2 linked regions of the Blastochloris viridis genome follow. The protein of the gene in region 1 binds, or shares a complex with, the protein of each later gene. Links are inferred from orthologs where the notes say so. Each region holds a gene or a part of one and is shown on either strand. Other genes may lie near its edges.

Region 1 (8,249 bases):
GCCGCAACCGACGGCTCGCGGTTCGACTGCGAGATACCGCGGAACATATAGTCGGACGCCAGCGAGGCGCCAAAGGCGATGTCGAAGATCGACGGCGCGGGCGGCGCCTCAACGGTCTTGCCGTTGGCGCGAAGGTCGGCTGCGTTGGCCGTGCCGGCCGCCAGAAGCACCGCCGCAGCGGCCGTCAGCGTCGTGAAGCTCTTCATCATCTTCGTCGTTCCCCTGCTTCATTCACCGGCGAGGCCGCAAGGGCCCCGCCCGATCTGTCGCCGCATTTGTGACAAACTCGACATACGCAAAGGAAGGACAAACAGCGAGCATCTGCCTACTAAATAGGCAAATAGCGACAGATTATTAACTTTACAGAGTGCTGTTGCGAAACAGCAACAGCACCGCCGGACCAGCGCGGTCGCAATTTCACCGGCTGGCAGAAAAATACGCGTCAAAACTGCTCAAAACCGGACAAGCCCCGGCAGGCGATGGAACGTTGCTTCCAGGCGCTGCGACCGCGAATCAAATCACCTGCGCCAATCGCCCCAGCGCACCGCCGCTCACGCCGGCGCCCCGCCGGAGCGGGACCGCCGCCGGCCGCGACCCAGGCCGAAGATCAGCGACGCCGCCAGCACCCCGCCGAGAAAGCCCGCGCCGGCGTGGACCGCGCCCTCGGCGGTCACCGGCACCGCCGGGCGGAAGTCGGCGTAGGTCGCCTGCCCGACCTCTCGGTCGTAGGTGCGCAGGAACACCGCCAGCCGCTCGAATGGCGCGGCGGTGTCGAGCGCGGTCTTGGCGGCGTCGAACGCTTCGAAGCGGCGGATCATGACGGCCGCGTCGGCGCCGCGGTCGCGCAGGAACGCCGAGCCCGGCCTGACAAACTCGGCGAGGCCTTCGGCGCGGGTGAGGCCGGCGCGGGCAGCGTCGGCGTCGAAGCGCTGCACGAAGCCGCGCAGCTCGTCGAGCCGGCCACCGAGCCGCTGGCTATATTGCTGGGCGAACTCGGGAAACTGCGCCAGCGCGAGGCCGCACACCACACCCACCGCAATCGCGAACAAACGGCCGACCATGACGAACCTCCCGTCTTGGATCCTGATACCGGCGGCGGCGTTCGTGAAATCATTGATGTCACGAACGAAAATCTGCGAATTTCAGCGGCCCCATGCGTCAGCATCCAGGACCGTTGGGATGATACGGTTTCCGGATGATCCCGTCGTGATCTAGGGAAGATAAACACGTCGTGATCTAGCGAAAGCGTTTGAGGCGGGGGCGGGGATGACAGGCGACACCACGGCGACCGGCGGCGGCGCCAAAGCTCCCAGGCGGGCGGCGCCGATGAGTTGGGAGGTCGATGTCGCGGTCGCGACCCACCCGCTGCTGCTGGCCGGCTACGCCAAAGTCTTCGGGCTGACCGCGCTGATCATGGGGGCGCTGCTGTCGTTCCTGATGGCGGTGGGCGGCAGCCCGGACGCCATCCCGGCGATGCTGGCGATCAGCACCGCCATTGCCGCCGCGCTGTTCGTGGTCGGCGTGCTCGCCATGGCGGCGATCTACCGCAACAGCATGACCATGCGCTTCACGGTCGATGCCAAGGGCGCGCGGGCGGAGACCCTCGACCGCCGGGCGGCCGCGGTGTCAAGCGCAGCCATCGTGCTCGGCGCGCTGTCCGGCAGGCCCGGCGCAGCCGGCGCCGGCCTGATCGCCAAGACCGCCGCCGATCAGCGCACCGCCTGGCGCGGCATCGTCAAGGCGCGGTTCTACCCGCGCTGGAACGCCATCGCGCTGGCGAACGCCTGGCGCACGGTGATGATCCTGTTCTGCCCGCCGGAGCGTTACGAGGCGGTGGCCGAGCAGGTGCGCACCGCGATGGCACGGCGACCGGCGCAGGCCAGCGCGAAAAAGAGCCCGGTGGGCTGGCTGTTGCGGCGCACCGCGCTGGTGGTGCTGGCGGCACTGCCGATGTTCGTGCTGCCGCACCCGGTCGAGATCGACCTGTTCGTGCCGCTGTTGACGCTGTGCTTCGCGCTGGCCTCGGTGTGGCTCGTCCCGCTGCTCAGCGTCGTGGTGATCGGCGGCGTCGGCTGGGTCGCGGCGCACTCCGTGCTGGCGCTGCTGCACGAACGCCGCTCGATGTTCTCGCCGCACGACCTCTATCGCGCGTACGAGGTGGCGGACGCCGAGGTGTGGGCGGCGCTGGTGCTGGCGGCGCTCGGCGGCGCCTATCTGGTGTGGCTGTCGGTGGCGCTGCTGCGCGGCCGGGCCTATTCCGGGCTTGCCGGCGACCTGGCCGAACTCGATGATGGCTGACCCTGTTCGATGGAGGCCGGCATGAGTCGCCCGATGCTGCCTGCGCTGTGTGCCGCGCTGATCGCGCTGGCGGCCCCGGCGTCCGCCGAGGAGGCATCCTCGGGCGCCGCGTGGCGCTACGGCCACCATCCGCAATGGGGGCTGTCGGCGTTCGTGACGGTGGACGGCGAGAGCATCGGCCTGCGCTGCATGCCCGACCGCGGCGTCGCCCGCCCGGCGGCGGCGCTGGCGCTGACGGCGGGGCTGGTGCGGCCGCACCCGGCCTTCACCGACGCCGAGGCGGTCGAGCGCTATCGGTTCCTCGGCGATCCGGCGATGGGCGAGGCGGTGATCGCGCGCACCGCCGGCGGCTATTTCGAGCGGGCCGGCACCACCTGCGAGGTCAACCTCAGCGCGTTCCAGGCGGCGCGCCTGCTGCTCTATTTCGATGAAGGCACCGACGTGACCGCGCTCGACGACGACACCGCGGAGGCGGCGCCGGGTGTGGTGGCGCGCATCCCGCTCACCGGCGCCAAGGAGGCGATCGGGCAACTGGTGCAGGCGTGCCCGGCGATCCGCAAGGACATCGACAACGAGTGCGGGATTTGACCGCGCCGTGACCGTGACCTGACCGCGCCATGCTGCTCGCCCGCTTCACAGGCACCGCGGAACTGCACCGCGACGACAAGCTCGTCAGCGTGCGGTTCCTGACGCCGCATCGGGTGTTCTCGACCTGCCCCGCCAATGGCGGCTTCGCCGACCACCTCGACCTGGTGTTCAACCACCAGAGCTGCGAGCCGGTCGGCCACATCATCCCGGCGCTGCACGAGGCCTATCGCCAGCCGCAGCGCTACGCCGCCGGCCTACTCGACAGCCACGGCCTCGCCGGCGCCGCCGGCGCCGGCCTCGCCACCGCCGCCAACATCAACACGCTCGCCATCGCGGAGGAAGCCCATCGCGACCTCAAGGTGGTGGCGCTCGCCACCGCCGGCGTCGAGGGCGGCGGCGCCCGCGCCGGCGACCCGGCCGGCTATTACGAATTCGACGGCCGCTTCGAGCGCCGCGGCGACATCGGGCCGGAGACGCCCGGCACCATCAACGTCATCGTGCTGGTCAACAGCCCGATGACGGAGGGCGCCATGGTGCGCGCGGTGATGACCGCGACCGAGGCCAAGGCGGCGGTGATGCAGGAACTGTCGGTACCCTCGCGCCAGTCGGCGAAGATCGCCACCGGCACCGGCACCGACCAGATCGCGGTGGCAGCGCCGCTGGCGGGCGCCCAGCCGCTGACCGGCGCCGGCCACCATTGCGTGCTGGGCGAGCTGATCGGCAAGGCGGTGATGGCGGCGATCCGCGAGGCGGTGGCGCGGCAGAACCTGCTGGTGCCGGCCCGGCAGTGCGCCTGCAGCCGGCTGCTGGAGCGGTTCGGCCTCGACATCGACCGGCTTACCGCGGCGGTGGCGGCGCAATTGCCGGACGAGGTCGCCGCGGTGCTGCGCGACAACCGCGACGTCATCGACCGCGACCCGCGCACGGTGGCGCTGGCGGCGGCGCTGATCCACGTCCACGATCAGGTCGGCTGGGGCGTGCTGCCGCCGTCGTGCTGGCGCGAGAGCGCCATCGACCTCGGCGCCGCCCTCGCCGCGGCGGTCGCCGGCACGCCGGCCGGCACCGAGCGCTACCGCACCGCGCTGGCCGCGATCCTGGCCGGCGGCGGGGACGACGGCCCGGCCACGGTGGTGGTGCGCGCCCTCGCGCTCGGCCTGCCCGACAAATGGACCCGCGCCAGCGGGATGATGGCGGCGATCACGCCCGCGGCCGACCCGCGCTGACGCCCGGCGGCGATGGCCGCCCGCCGGTTGCGGTCAGGCCGCCTCGCCCCGCACGCGGTAGCGCACCGGGTCGTTCGGGCCCGACAGCGACGCCTCGTCGACCGCCGACAGCACCATGCCGATGGCATCGTCGTCGCGTGCCAGCGCGACCAGCAGCGCGGCGAGGTCGCGGCAGGTGATGCGGCCGTGGACGCGGTCGTCCTCGAACAGCGCGCCGGCGCCGTTGGGCTCGCCGTCGATCAGTCCGCCGGGGCGCACCACGGTCCACTCCAGCGGCAGCGCCGTCAGATGGGTTTCGGCGCGGGTCTTGGCGGCGAGCACCTCGCCGATCGCCGCCAGCAGCCGTTCGGAGGCGTAGGTCCGCGACGCGCCGCAGCCGAGCGAGGTGACGACGATGACGCGGCGGACGCCCGCGACGACGCAGGCGTCGGCGATGTTGCGGACGCCCTCGTCATCGACGCGGATGTCGCCGCCGCCGATGGCGGAAATCACCACGTCCGGCTTGGCCGCCGCCAGCACGGCGCCGACGCTGGCCGGATCGAGCACGTCGGCCGCCAGCCTGGCGGCGTGATCCGGCGCCGGCGCGGCGCCCTCAAGGCGGCGGACAGCCGCGGTCACCGTCCAGCCGGCGCCAGCGGCAAGTTCGCACACATGCCGGCCGGTCCGGCCGCTCGCACCAAACACCACCATTTGCGACATCGTAGCTCCCCTCGCGTGATAGGGTTTCCGGGAAATCACGGCGTGATCCCGGAAACGGCCTGATCGAAAACCCTTGCTCAGAAACGGGATTTTCGCCGATTGGACAACGGTCAGAAGGCCCGATCGGCGGCAAACCGTATGCGACGGATTGGGCGAGATCACGCCCGCGATCGCGCCGCCAGCCCCGCCTGAGATCCCGCTGCGAAATGGACCTTTCGGCGACCGAACTCCGAAAAACCGGCCGGGCGACCGGACCTCGCAGGGATTTGCCTTCAGCCGGCACCGTTCCTTCGAGGCGTTCCAAAGGCAAGCCGGCCTTGGTTGACCTTAGGTATTGCAACTGCCTATGAATCGCAACGGGTGCCGATGCTGTGTCCGGTGCAGCATTTGCCCGTCCCGCCCAGTCCGCCCGGATCCGCCGTCACCCCACAGGAGCCGCCATGTTCATCGCCATGAACCGCTTCCGCATCGCCAAGGGCCAGGAGGATGCGTTCGAGCGCATTTGGCTCGGCCGCGACAGCCGCCTCGCCGAACTGCCGGGTTTCCTCGGCTTCCACCTGCTCAAGGGGCCGGCGGCCGAGGACCATACGCTCTATGCCTCGCACTCGAGCTGGGCGAGCCGGGCCGACTTCGACAATTGGACCCAGTCCGAGCAATTCCGCAGCGCCCACTCCAGCTCCGGGGCTGGCGCCGGCCCCGGCCTCTATCTCGGCCCGCCGCAGTTCGAGGGCTTCGAGGTCCGGCAGACCGTGCCCGCCGCGGCGTGATGCCGCCGGCCCCGTTTGGTGAAATCACATCGACGATCGGGCCAACGGCCGGCTGCCGCCGCCATTGGTCCGATTGGGTGTCCGGTGGCCCCTTCGCGATCCCGAATCCAACCTCGCCGGAAATACCTGATCGAACAGGATTTCCGGCGAGAGCCGGCAGCGCTGCGCCCGGCTTGCCAGCGCGGGTCGGCGCCCTCAGCGGAAACTGTAGCGGATCGGCACCGAGAAGCTGAAGCGGGCGCCCGACAATTCGGGCGGCGCCTGCGGCAGCGGCTGCGCCCGCTGGATCAGCGCCGCGGTCTCGCGGTCGAGCGAGCTCACACCGGAACTCGCCGCCAGCCGGCTCGACAGCACGTTGCCGCTGCGGTCGATGGTGAAGTGGAGACGGGCAACGCCGGTTTCACCACGCGCCTGCGCCTCGGCGGGATAGCGCTTGTGGCGCTGCAGGTGGGCGACGATGCGGCTGTTCCAGTTCGGCATGGCGTTGCTGCTGCCCTGGCCGAACCGTCCGGGCGAGGGAATCGAGGCCACCGTGTCCGCCGAACTGCGCGCCGTGGTCGCGGCCACCGCGCGCGGCGGGGTCTCCGGCTTGTCGGGCTCGGGCTTCTTCACCTCGCGCTTGGGATCGGGCTTCCTGGGCTTCTTCACCTCGCGCTTCGGCACCGGCTTGGGCGGCACCGCCTCGGGCACCGGCACCGGATCGGGCACCGTCACCGGCGCTTCGACCGGATCGGGCATCTCCAGCGCCGCCTGCTCGACCTCCGGCTCCGGCGGCGGCGTCACGGCCTCCTCGGGCTGGGGCTGCACGTCGTCGGTCTTGGTCTGTTCGGGGCCCGGCACGCTTTCGGCACTGGCGACGTCCGGCGACGCCGCCAGCATCTCCAGCTCGACCAACACCGGCGCGCCGGCGGTCTCCGGCGGCTGCCAGTTCGCCAGCACCGCCACCGCCAGCCCGCCATGGGCCAGCGTGGCGATCGCGAACGCGGTGGTCCAGCGCGCGGCGTCGCGGCGCGATGACGACAGCACGCTCATCGTGCGCCCCCACCATCGAGCCCGACCAGCGCCACCTTGAGATAACCGGCGGCGCGCAGCGCGTTCATCACCGTCATCAACTCGCCATAGGCGACCGACTTGTCGGCGCGCAGGAACACCCGCTGCTCGCGGTCGCCGCCGCTCAGGCGGTCGAGCGCGCCGGCGAGCTGGCCGTGGCCCACCGCCTCGTCGCCGACCGCCAGCGACAGATCGGCCTTTACCGTCAGGAAAATCGGCTTGTCCGGCCGCGGCTGGTGCTCGGCGGTCGAGTTCGGCAGGTTGACCGCGACGTCGACGGTGGCGAGCGGCGCCGCAATCATGAAGATGATCAGCAGCACGAGCATCACGTCGATGAACGGCGTGACGTTGATCTCGTGCATCTCATCGACGTCGCCGTCGGAGGGACCGAACCGCATCGCCATGGTGTCACTCCGCCGCCGGATGGACCTTGCGCAGCTGCCCGCCGCTGCGCCGGTCGATGTCGCGGCCGGCCAGGCGCAGCACCGCAGCTGCGGCATCGCCGACCACACCGCGATAGCCGGCGATCTGGCGGGCAAACACATTGTAGATCATCACCGCCGGAATCGCCGCGATCAAGCCGAGCGCCGTCGCCAGCAGCGCCTCGGCGATGCCCGGCGCCACCACCGCCAGATTGGTGGTCTGGGCCTTCGAGATGCCGATGAAGCTGTTCATGATGCCCCACACCGTGCCGAACAGGCCGACGAACGGCGCGGTGGCGCCGATGGTGGCGAGGCTGCCGATGCCGCGGGAAATGCGGCGGCCAGCCGCCGCCTCGATGCGCTCAAGCCGCGAGCCGATCCGCTCCTTGATGCCGTCGGCCGGCAGGCCGGCGGAGGCGCCGATCTCGGCGGTGGCGGCGATGGCAAAGTCCCGCGCCACCTCGGCGTCCGGCGCCAGACGGTCCAGCGCCTCGCCGAGCGAGGTCGCCTCCTCCACCACCTTGAGGCCGCCGCGGGCACGGCGGCGGGCGCCTGCAAGCTCGATGGTCTTGGCGAGCCACACCGTCCAGCTCAGCACCGAAGCCAGCGCCAGCCCGACCATCACGAGCTGCACCACGATGTCAGCGGCGAGGAACATGCCGAACGGCGACAGATCGCGCGGCAGCGCCAGCTCGGGCATCGCCGGAGCCGCAGAAGCCTGCGACGCGGGGGCCGGCGCGGAACCGGGTTGCTCCGCAGCGGATTGACCGCCGCTGCCGGCCGGAGACAGCGCGGCCGCCGGAGGGGCGCCACCTGCGGGCGCGGCGGTGGCAGGCGCGGCGGGGTGCGGCATCGCTTGGTGCGGCGTGGCGCCGGAGGCCTCGGCGGGCGCGGGATGGTGTGCCGGCGCGGCCGGAGACGCAGCAGGGCCACCCTGGGCCGCCGCCGGCAAGGCGCCGAGAACGATGGCCAGCGCCACCGCCGAACCGAGCCGGCGCGCGACCGAAACCAAACCGTCAAACCAGATCGAAGACATCATCAATAATCGCTGCATCAACCGTCGTCCGGTTTCGGACCGGGAGGCCGCATTGCGCCGGAAACCCCGCTCATGCGTCCTGCAGATCGGCTGCAATGGAACGGCCGCACCGCGCCGCGCCCCGCATGAGCCGCCAACGGCTCCCGACTGCCCGCTTAGTGTTGAC
Region 2 (6,413 bases), 790 kb from region 1 along the record:
GGGTGCTGGGCTCGACCGCCTATCAGCTTGTCGTGCTGGGGGTGCCGCGGGCGGAGGTGATGGGGGTGGTCGGCCTCATGGCGCTGATCGCCAATCTCGCCAGCGTGCTGCTCTTGATGCGCTACAAGGACGGCGACGCCAACGTGCGTTCGGTGTGGCTGTGCTCGCGCAACGACGCCATCGGCAATGTCGCGGTAATGGTGGCGGCGGCGAGCGTGTGGGGCACCACCACGGCGTGGCCGGACCTGGTGGTCGCGGCGGCGATGGCCGGCCTGTTCCTCAGTTCCTCGCTACAGATCCTGCGCCAGGCGTGGCGGGAATACCGCACCGGACAGGACCTCGGCGCGCTTTCCAGCCACGGCCATGTGCATGACGATGGGCATGGACATCGGCACGGGCACAACCACGCGCACCTCCACTGACTGCGGCCGGCGCCGGGGCGATCGATCGTCCCCGGCGCTGGCGTGCCTTTTCCCGCCCGTCACATCGAGCCGCGCCAGCGCGGCAGGAGCCGACCGGTGCGGCGGGCGTAGTCGTCCCAGGCCGGGCCGAACAGATCGCGCATCATCGCCTCTTCGCGGTTGATGCGCGTGACATAGACCGCGCCGAAGCCGACGAGGCCGGACAGCGCGCCGGCCCAGTGCGGCAGCAGCAGCGCCTGCGCGATCGCCATCAGCCACATCGCGGCGTACATCGGGTGGCGGATCCAGCGATAGACGCCGCGCGTGATCAGCGCGTGGTCCTGCTTGATTTCGAGGGTCGGCGACCATTGCCGGCCGAGATCGGCGTGCGAGCGCCAGAACAGGAGATCGGCGATCAGGTAAATGATGGCGCCGGCGATGATCGCGGCAGGGCTGGCGGGCACCACCCATTCGGCCGGCCACGGCCAGAAGATCGTCGCGAACGGCAGCACCATGACGCCGAGGGCGGCGGCAACGAGCACGAGCCTTTCGGTGACGTCCATGCGGGTCTCGACGAGCGGGCCGTTGCGGGTGTGGACGTAGAGATTGCGCAAGACCCACATCGTCAGGCTGCCGGCGACGAACGCCCGCGTGCCCCAGTCGCCGCTATCGGCGAACAGAACATAGGAGGTGAGCAGGGCGAGGGGAACGACGATGCCGATGAGGGTGCGTGGCTGCATGGACAGAGGCTCCTAACGTATGCGGATGGAGACGTTGCCGGCGAAGCTTCCGCCGGGCGGCGGGGGAAACGAGATGCTGGCGAGCACGGCGCGAATGGCGCGGTCGATGGCGAAGTTGCCGGACGCGCGCACCAGCCGGTGCGAGACGAGTTTTCCGCCCGGCCCGACGGTGAACGCCACAGCGACGACGCCGGACACCTCCAGGCCGAGGCTGTCGACTCGCGCCTGGAGAATGGCCCGCACCCGCGTGGCGTAGCCGGGGTCGCGGCCGGGCCGCGCGGTGGGGGAGGGTTCGCCCGGCTGCGCAACCGGCCGCGCGCTGGGGCGCTTGGGCTCAGTGCGGCGCGGCACCGGTTCGGCCTCCGGTTTCGGGTGCGAGGGAGCCGGGCGCGGCTCGGGGGCGATGGTCGGCTCCGGCTCGGGCGTGACGATCTGGTCCGGCGGTGGCTCGGGGATGGGCTCCGGCTCGGGTTCCGGTTGGGGCTCCGGCGGCAGCGGATCGGGGACGGCATCGGCGGGCTCGGTGGCGGGCGATTCGACGACGAACGTGATCTCGACTTCCCCGGGCGGGGCCTGCGCGGGCTCAGGACTGGGCAGGACGATCAAGGCCGATGCGTGCACAGCCGTGACCAGGGCGATGAGGCCCGCCCGCCGTCCGCGGCTCAGCGGGGGATAGGCTGCGGCAGCGCTGGCGGCGACGCTCATGATGCGGCGATCACGGCGCGGCGGCGCTCGCCGCCGGGGCGGGCGCCTCGACCACGCCGCCGCTCCGCGCGTCCTGGCCGGGGCGTTGTGCGGCCTTCGGGTCGGTGACCAGCGCGATACGGCGGATGCCGGCAGCCACCAGAACATCGACGATGCCGACGACCTCGCCATAGGCGAGTTCGCGGTCGCCGCGCACCCGCACGGTGCGCTCGCCGTCGGCAATTTTCGCCAGCACCGCTGCCGCCAGTTCCTCGCGCGCGACCGCGCCCTGGTCGACGGCGATGCGGCCGTCGCGATCGACCGACACCACCACCGGATCCTTCGGATCAAGCGGCTTTGCCGTGGAGGCGCGCGGCAGATCGAGCTTCAGGCCCGCCGCCAGCAGCGGCGCGGTGATCATGAACACCACCAGCAGCACCAGCATGACGTCGACCAGCGGCGTCACGTTGATCTCGGCCGACGGCCGGTGCCCGCCGGGCCGCGACCCTCCGAATCCACCGAGGCTCATCGCGTCTCTCCGTCAATGGGAGGAACGGCATTGATGCCGAACTGCACGGCGCGGTGTTCGACGTGATGGCGGAGCCGCTGCCCGGCGTGGCCGAGCACGGCGGCGAGGCGGTTGTAGCCGAGCGAGGCGGGGATGGCCGCGGCGAGACCAATGGCGGTCGCCGCCAACGCCTCGGCAATGCCCGGCGCCACCACGGCGAGGCTGGTGTCCTGCGCCGCGGCGATGCCCATGAAGCTCGACATGATGCCCCACACCGTGCCGAACAGGCCGATGAACGGCGCGGCGGAGGCGATCATCGCCAGAGCGGGCAGGCCGCGTTCGAGCCGCATCATCACGATGTCCGCCTCGCGCCCCATCGCCTCGCCGATGCGGGTGCGCCGCTCGGCGACGCTCTCGGCGGCGATGTGAAGGCGCGCGGCCTCGACGCCGGCACGCTCGACGCCGGTGAGGAGCGCGGGCACCTCGCCGCGCGCGGCCGCTTTGAGCGCGCTCTTGAGGCTGCGATGGCCGAGCCAGACCTCGACCATCGCCACCCAGCACCAGATCGAGGCTGCGGTCAGCGCCAGGATCACGCTGCGGCCGACCCAGCCGGCCGACAGGAACAGCCCCAGCGGCGTCATGTCCACCGTGTGCATGTCACGCCCTCGCAACCATGGACGCGGTCACAGCCGCACCTTGGCGCCGAGCCCGAAGGTGCGGCCGCGGACGTAGCTCACGCCGGAAATCTGCTCGCCGGTGGCGGCGGACAGGCCGTAGGCCTGACCGAATGAGATCGTCTCGTCGTTCAGCAGATTGCTGCCGAACAGATAGAATTCCCGCTTCTCCCACTCCAGGCCGGCCCGCGCCGCCAATAGGTGGGAGGCTTCGAGCAGAAACAGATTGCCGGCCTCCGCGAAGCGCTCGCCGATGAAGCTGTAATCCAGCCGCCAGTAGGCCTGGGCGTCGCCGAGCTGGGCGTCGAGCCCGAGCTTCTCGACGTGGGTGCGGTGGGCGAGCGAGGCCTTGAAGGTCCACTCCGGCACGCCGGGGATCTTGTTGCCGTCCACAAGTCCAGGCACGAGAGCGGCGAGGACCGACGTCACGTTGAGCAGTTCACCCTGGGTGTAGGCGGCGCCGAAGCCGACGTCCCAGCCCTCGGCGAGGCGATAGCTGCCCTCAAGCTCGCCGCCCCAGTTCTGGACGTCGACATTGAGCGCCATCGATTCAAGCGTCAGGGTGTTGAAGGCGGTGATCTGCTCCTGCGAGACGTCGTTGTAGAACAGGGCGCCTGACAGGTTCAGGCGATTGTCCAGGAACGAGCCGCGGCTGCCGATCTCGTAGGCGATCATCGAGGTCGGATCGTACGGGTCGCGGGCGACGCCGAATGGTGCGGCTCGGTTAAAGACGCCGTAGCCGCCGCCCTTGTAGCCGCGCGCCACGCTGGCCCAGCTCGACAGGTTCGGCGACCACTCATAGGCGAGCGAGGTGCGACCGGTCCAGAAGCCGTAGGACATCGTGCCTTGTTCGGCGAATGACGGGATCGCCATCGTGGTGCCGTCGGAGGTGTAGAGGTTGTCGAAGTCCTTGCTTTCGTGGGTCAGGCGACCGCCCACCGTCCATTTCAGCTTGTCCCACACCGGGAGCGTAACCTCGCCGAACACCGCAGCGCCGGTGGTGGTCTGGTTGTAGTCGTCGGTGCCGGCCATGAGCGGGCCGTAGAGCCACAAGCTGACGCTTTGGATCAGGTTCGCGGTGTCCTGGTAGCCGACCGCGCCGGCGATCCAGGAGAGGCTGGAGCCGGGATTGGAGGTGAGGCGGAACTCCTGGGTGGCGCGGCTCTCGTGCCGGGTCCAGTAGATGTGATTGGTGTCCGGATCGGCGAACATCGAGGTCGGCAGGCCCGACATCGCGCTGGCGAGATAGGTGTCGAGCGCGTTGTAGCGCGAGACGGTATCGGCCTTGTGGTAGGAGGTCTGGGCGGTGAAGGTGAAGGCGTCGAAGGCGTATTCGAACTTTGAGTTCAGATTGACGAATTCGAGGGTCTCATCGGCCACCGAATAGCCGGCGAGTTTCTCCATGCCATCGCCCTGCAGCGTGTAGTAGATCGGCGAGAGGTCCGTCTTCTCGCCGCTGGCGCTGATCAGCCAGCGGGTGCGCTCGTTGGGGGTGAACAGCAGCGAGCCGCGCCCGACATAGGAGGTTTCGTCGCCCAGTTCGGGGCCTTCGGTGTTGGAGAGGAAGCCGTCGATACCGCGGGCGCGGAAGGCGACGCGGCCGGCCACCTTTTCCGGCACGATGGCGCCGGCCAACGCGCCCTCGATGAGGCGGTGATTGTCGGTGCCGTACTCGACCCCGACATAGCCTTCGGGCGTCTCGCTCGGCAGGATCGGAATCAGATTGATGGCGCCGCCCGAGGTGTTGCGGCCGAACAGCGTCGATTGCGGTCCTTTCAGCACCTCGACCCGCTGCAGGTCGAAATAGGCTGAGTTCGAGGCGGCGATCGAGGTCGGCGCGCCATCAATGAAGGTCAGCACCGAACTGTCGTCGGGGCTCAAGGGAAACAGCACGGCGCCGACGCCGCGCATGATGATGAAGTCGTTCGAGCGGTCGCCGAAGGAGGGCTTCACCGCGCCGGCGATGTCGCGCAGCGCCGTGGTGCCGTCGACGATCCGCTTCTCTTCAAGCTCGGTGCGGCTGATGGTTTCGACCGAGAACGGAATGTCACGCAGCTTCTCGGTCCGCTTGCGGGCAGTGACGGTGATCTCCTCGATCGTCTCGGTCTCGATGCCGTTCTCGCTCTGGGTCTCCGGCTCGGCATAGGCCGGCGTCAGTGCAGTTGAGCAGAGCAGAGACGATGCCAGCAGTATCGTGGATCGGCGCAAAGGGATCCCCATCATTGCGGTTGTTCCAGGGAAGGGTGGCGAAGGAGGGCGCGGACCTCGGGTCCGGCCGAGATGACCACGGCGATCACCGTGCCGATCGAGACGAGGGCGGCGACGACAGCGAACAACCCGTTGAGGCCGAGCGCGGCGATCGCCGCGCCCGACGCAGTGGCCGCCACGATCGAGATCAGCGAGTCGGCGCAGGCGAGGGCGGCCGCCTGGGTGGCGGCGCGCTCGCCTTGGCACACGATGAGGGTGAGGGCGCGATAGACGACGAAGAAGGCGTAGGACGTGCCCATCACCAGGAAGGTGAGGGCGATGACGGCGCTCCAATCGAAGATCGCCGAGCCCGCTACGGCTGCGGTCCCGAAGCCGACGAGGGAGGCGACGCAGAGCGCGGCGAGTGCTCGCCAGGCTCCGAAGCGGACCATGCCGGCGCCGACCAGCAGCGACGCCGCAAGGCCGACGATATTGGCGCCGACCGCCGATAGAAGGCCGATCTCGCCAACGCTGAGGCCGGCATCGACCTGCAGGATCGGCAGTGCGCCGGAGGCGAGACCGAAGGCGCCGTGCACGAACACCGAGATCGCCAGCCGCCGCCGCACCACCGGGCTATTGAAGAACGTCCACAGGCCCGCCCGCTGTGGCCCTGCCGTCGCCGTGAGCCTCTCCCCCAGCCGGTCCGGCAGCATCAGGGCGGGGAGCGCGACCACGAAGGATAGTGTCGCCACGGCGACGACGATCCCGCGCCAGCCGTGATCGCCGAGCACGAGCATGGCGACACCGAGAGCGGTGCCGCCGGCCGCCGCGGCGATGCCCTGCTGGACCGCCGAACGCTGCCGGTCGGCGGCGCCCACCATGGCGACCAGATAGGCGTCGCTCGCCGTCATGGCGGTGACGAGCAGCGTCACCACCAGCGTGCTGAGGCCGAGCAGCGGCCACACCGAGGTGGCCGGATCCACCGCCAGCAGCGCCAGCATCGCCAGAACAGCGGCGATGAGGAACAGCCGCAGCGCCGCGCGGTGGCGCGAGGCTTGCCCGGCCGCCCAGCGCTCGACCAGCGGCGCCCATGCCACCCGCAGCGCGTAGGGCAGATAGGCAAGGAAGACCATGCCGACCACCTCGGGCGGGTGGCCGGCTTGGCGCAGCGTCGCCGGCAGGATGGTGTAGATGAAGAACATCGCGACCATCGCGGCGG

The links. Proteins that work in one complex are often made in the same cells at the same time.
Region 2: the proteins of exbD (region 1) and BVIR_RS08935 are in contact, whole or in part, in a cryo-EM structure (PDB 9DDO), measured with the Escherichia coli proteins. The link is inferred for Blastochloris viridis from one-to-one orthologs.

Annotation. Positions count from the first base shown.
Region 1 is NZ_CP012946.1:2,796,084-2,804,332, forward strand. Bases 5,317-8,249 are described here. They hold exbD (TonB system transport protein ExbD), read right to left. Parts: upstream 7,030-8,249; coding sequence 6,604-7,029; downstream 5,317-6,603. Other genes in these bases: hmuQ (heme-degrading protein HmuQ), read left to right, coding at 5,317-5,575; BVIR_RS12270 (energy transducer TonB), read right to left, coding at 5,771-6,607; exbB (tonB-system energizer ExbB), read right to left, coding at 7,034-7,747. In the rest of the region: BVIR_RS12235 (TorF family putative porin), read right to left, coding at 1-206; BVIR_RS12240 (DUF2937 family protein), read right to left, coding at 552-1,061; BVIR_RS12245 (hypothetical protein), read left to right, coding at 1,267-2,298; BVIR_RS12250 (hypothetical protein), read left to right, coding at 2,320-2,886; BVIR_RS12255 (adenosylcobinamide amidohydrolase), read left to right, coding at 2,916-4,109; BVIR_RS12260 (NAD(P)H-binding protein), read right to left, coding at 4,143-4,808; more of hmuQ, read left to right, coding at 5,249-5,316. UniProt on the Escherichia coli protein: Involved in the TonB-dependent energy-dependent transport of various receptor-bound substrates.
Region 2 is NZ_CP012946.1:2,008,471-2,014,883, reverse strand. What follows is about bases 1-2,861. They hold BVIR_RS08935 (TonB family protein), read right to left. Parts: upstream 1,847-2,861; coding sequence 1,154-1,846; downstream 1-1,153. Other genes in these bases: BVIR_RS08925 (MotA/TolQ/ExbB proton channel family protein), read right to left, coding at 2,351-2,861; BVIR_RS08930 (ExbD/TolR family protein), read right to left, coding at 1,857-2,354; BVIR_RS08940 (protein-S-isoprenylcysteine O-methyltransferase), read right to left, coding at 482-1,141; BVIR_RS08945 (cation efflux transmembrane domain-containing protein), read left to right, coding at 1-422. In the rest of the region: more of BVIR_RS08925, read right to left, coding at 2,862-2,989; BVIR_RS08920 (TonB-dependent receptor), read right to left, coding at 3,017-5,215; BVIR_RS08915 (MFS transporter), read right to left, coding at 5,227-6,413. UniProt on the Escherichia coli protein: Interacts with outer membrane receptor proteins that carry out high-affinity binding and energy dependent uptake into the periplasmic space of specific substrates such as cobalamin, and various iron compounds (such as iron dicitrate, enterochelin, aerobactin, etc.).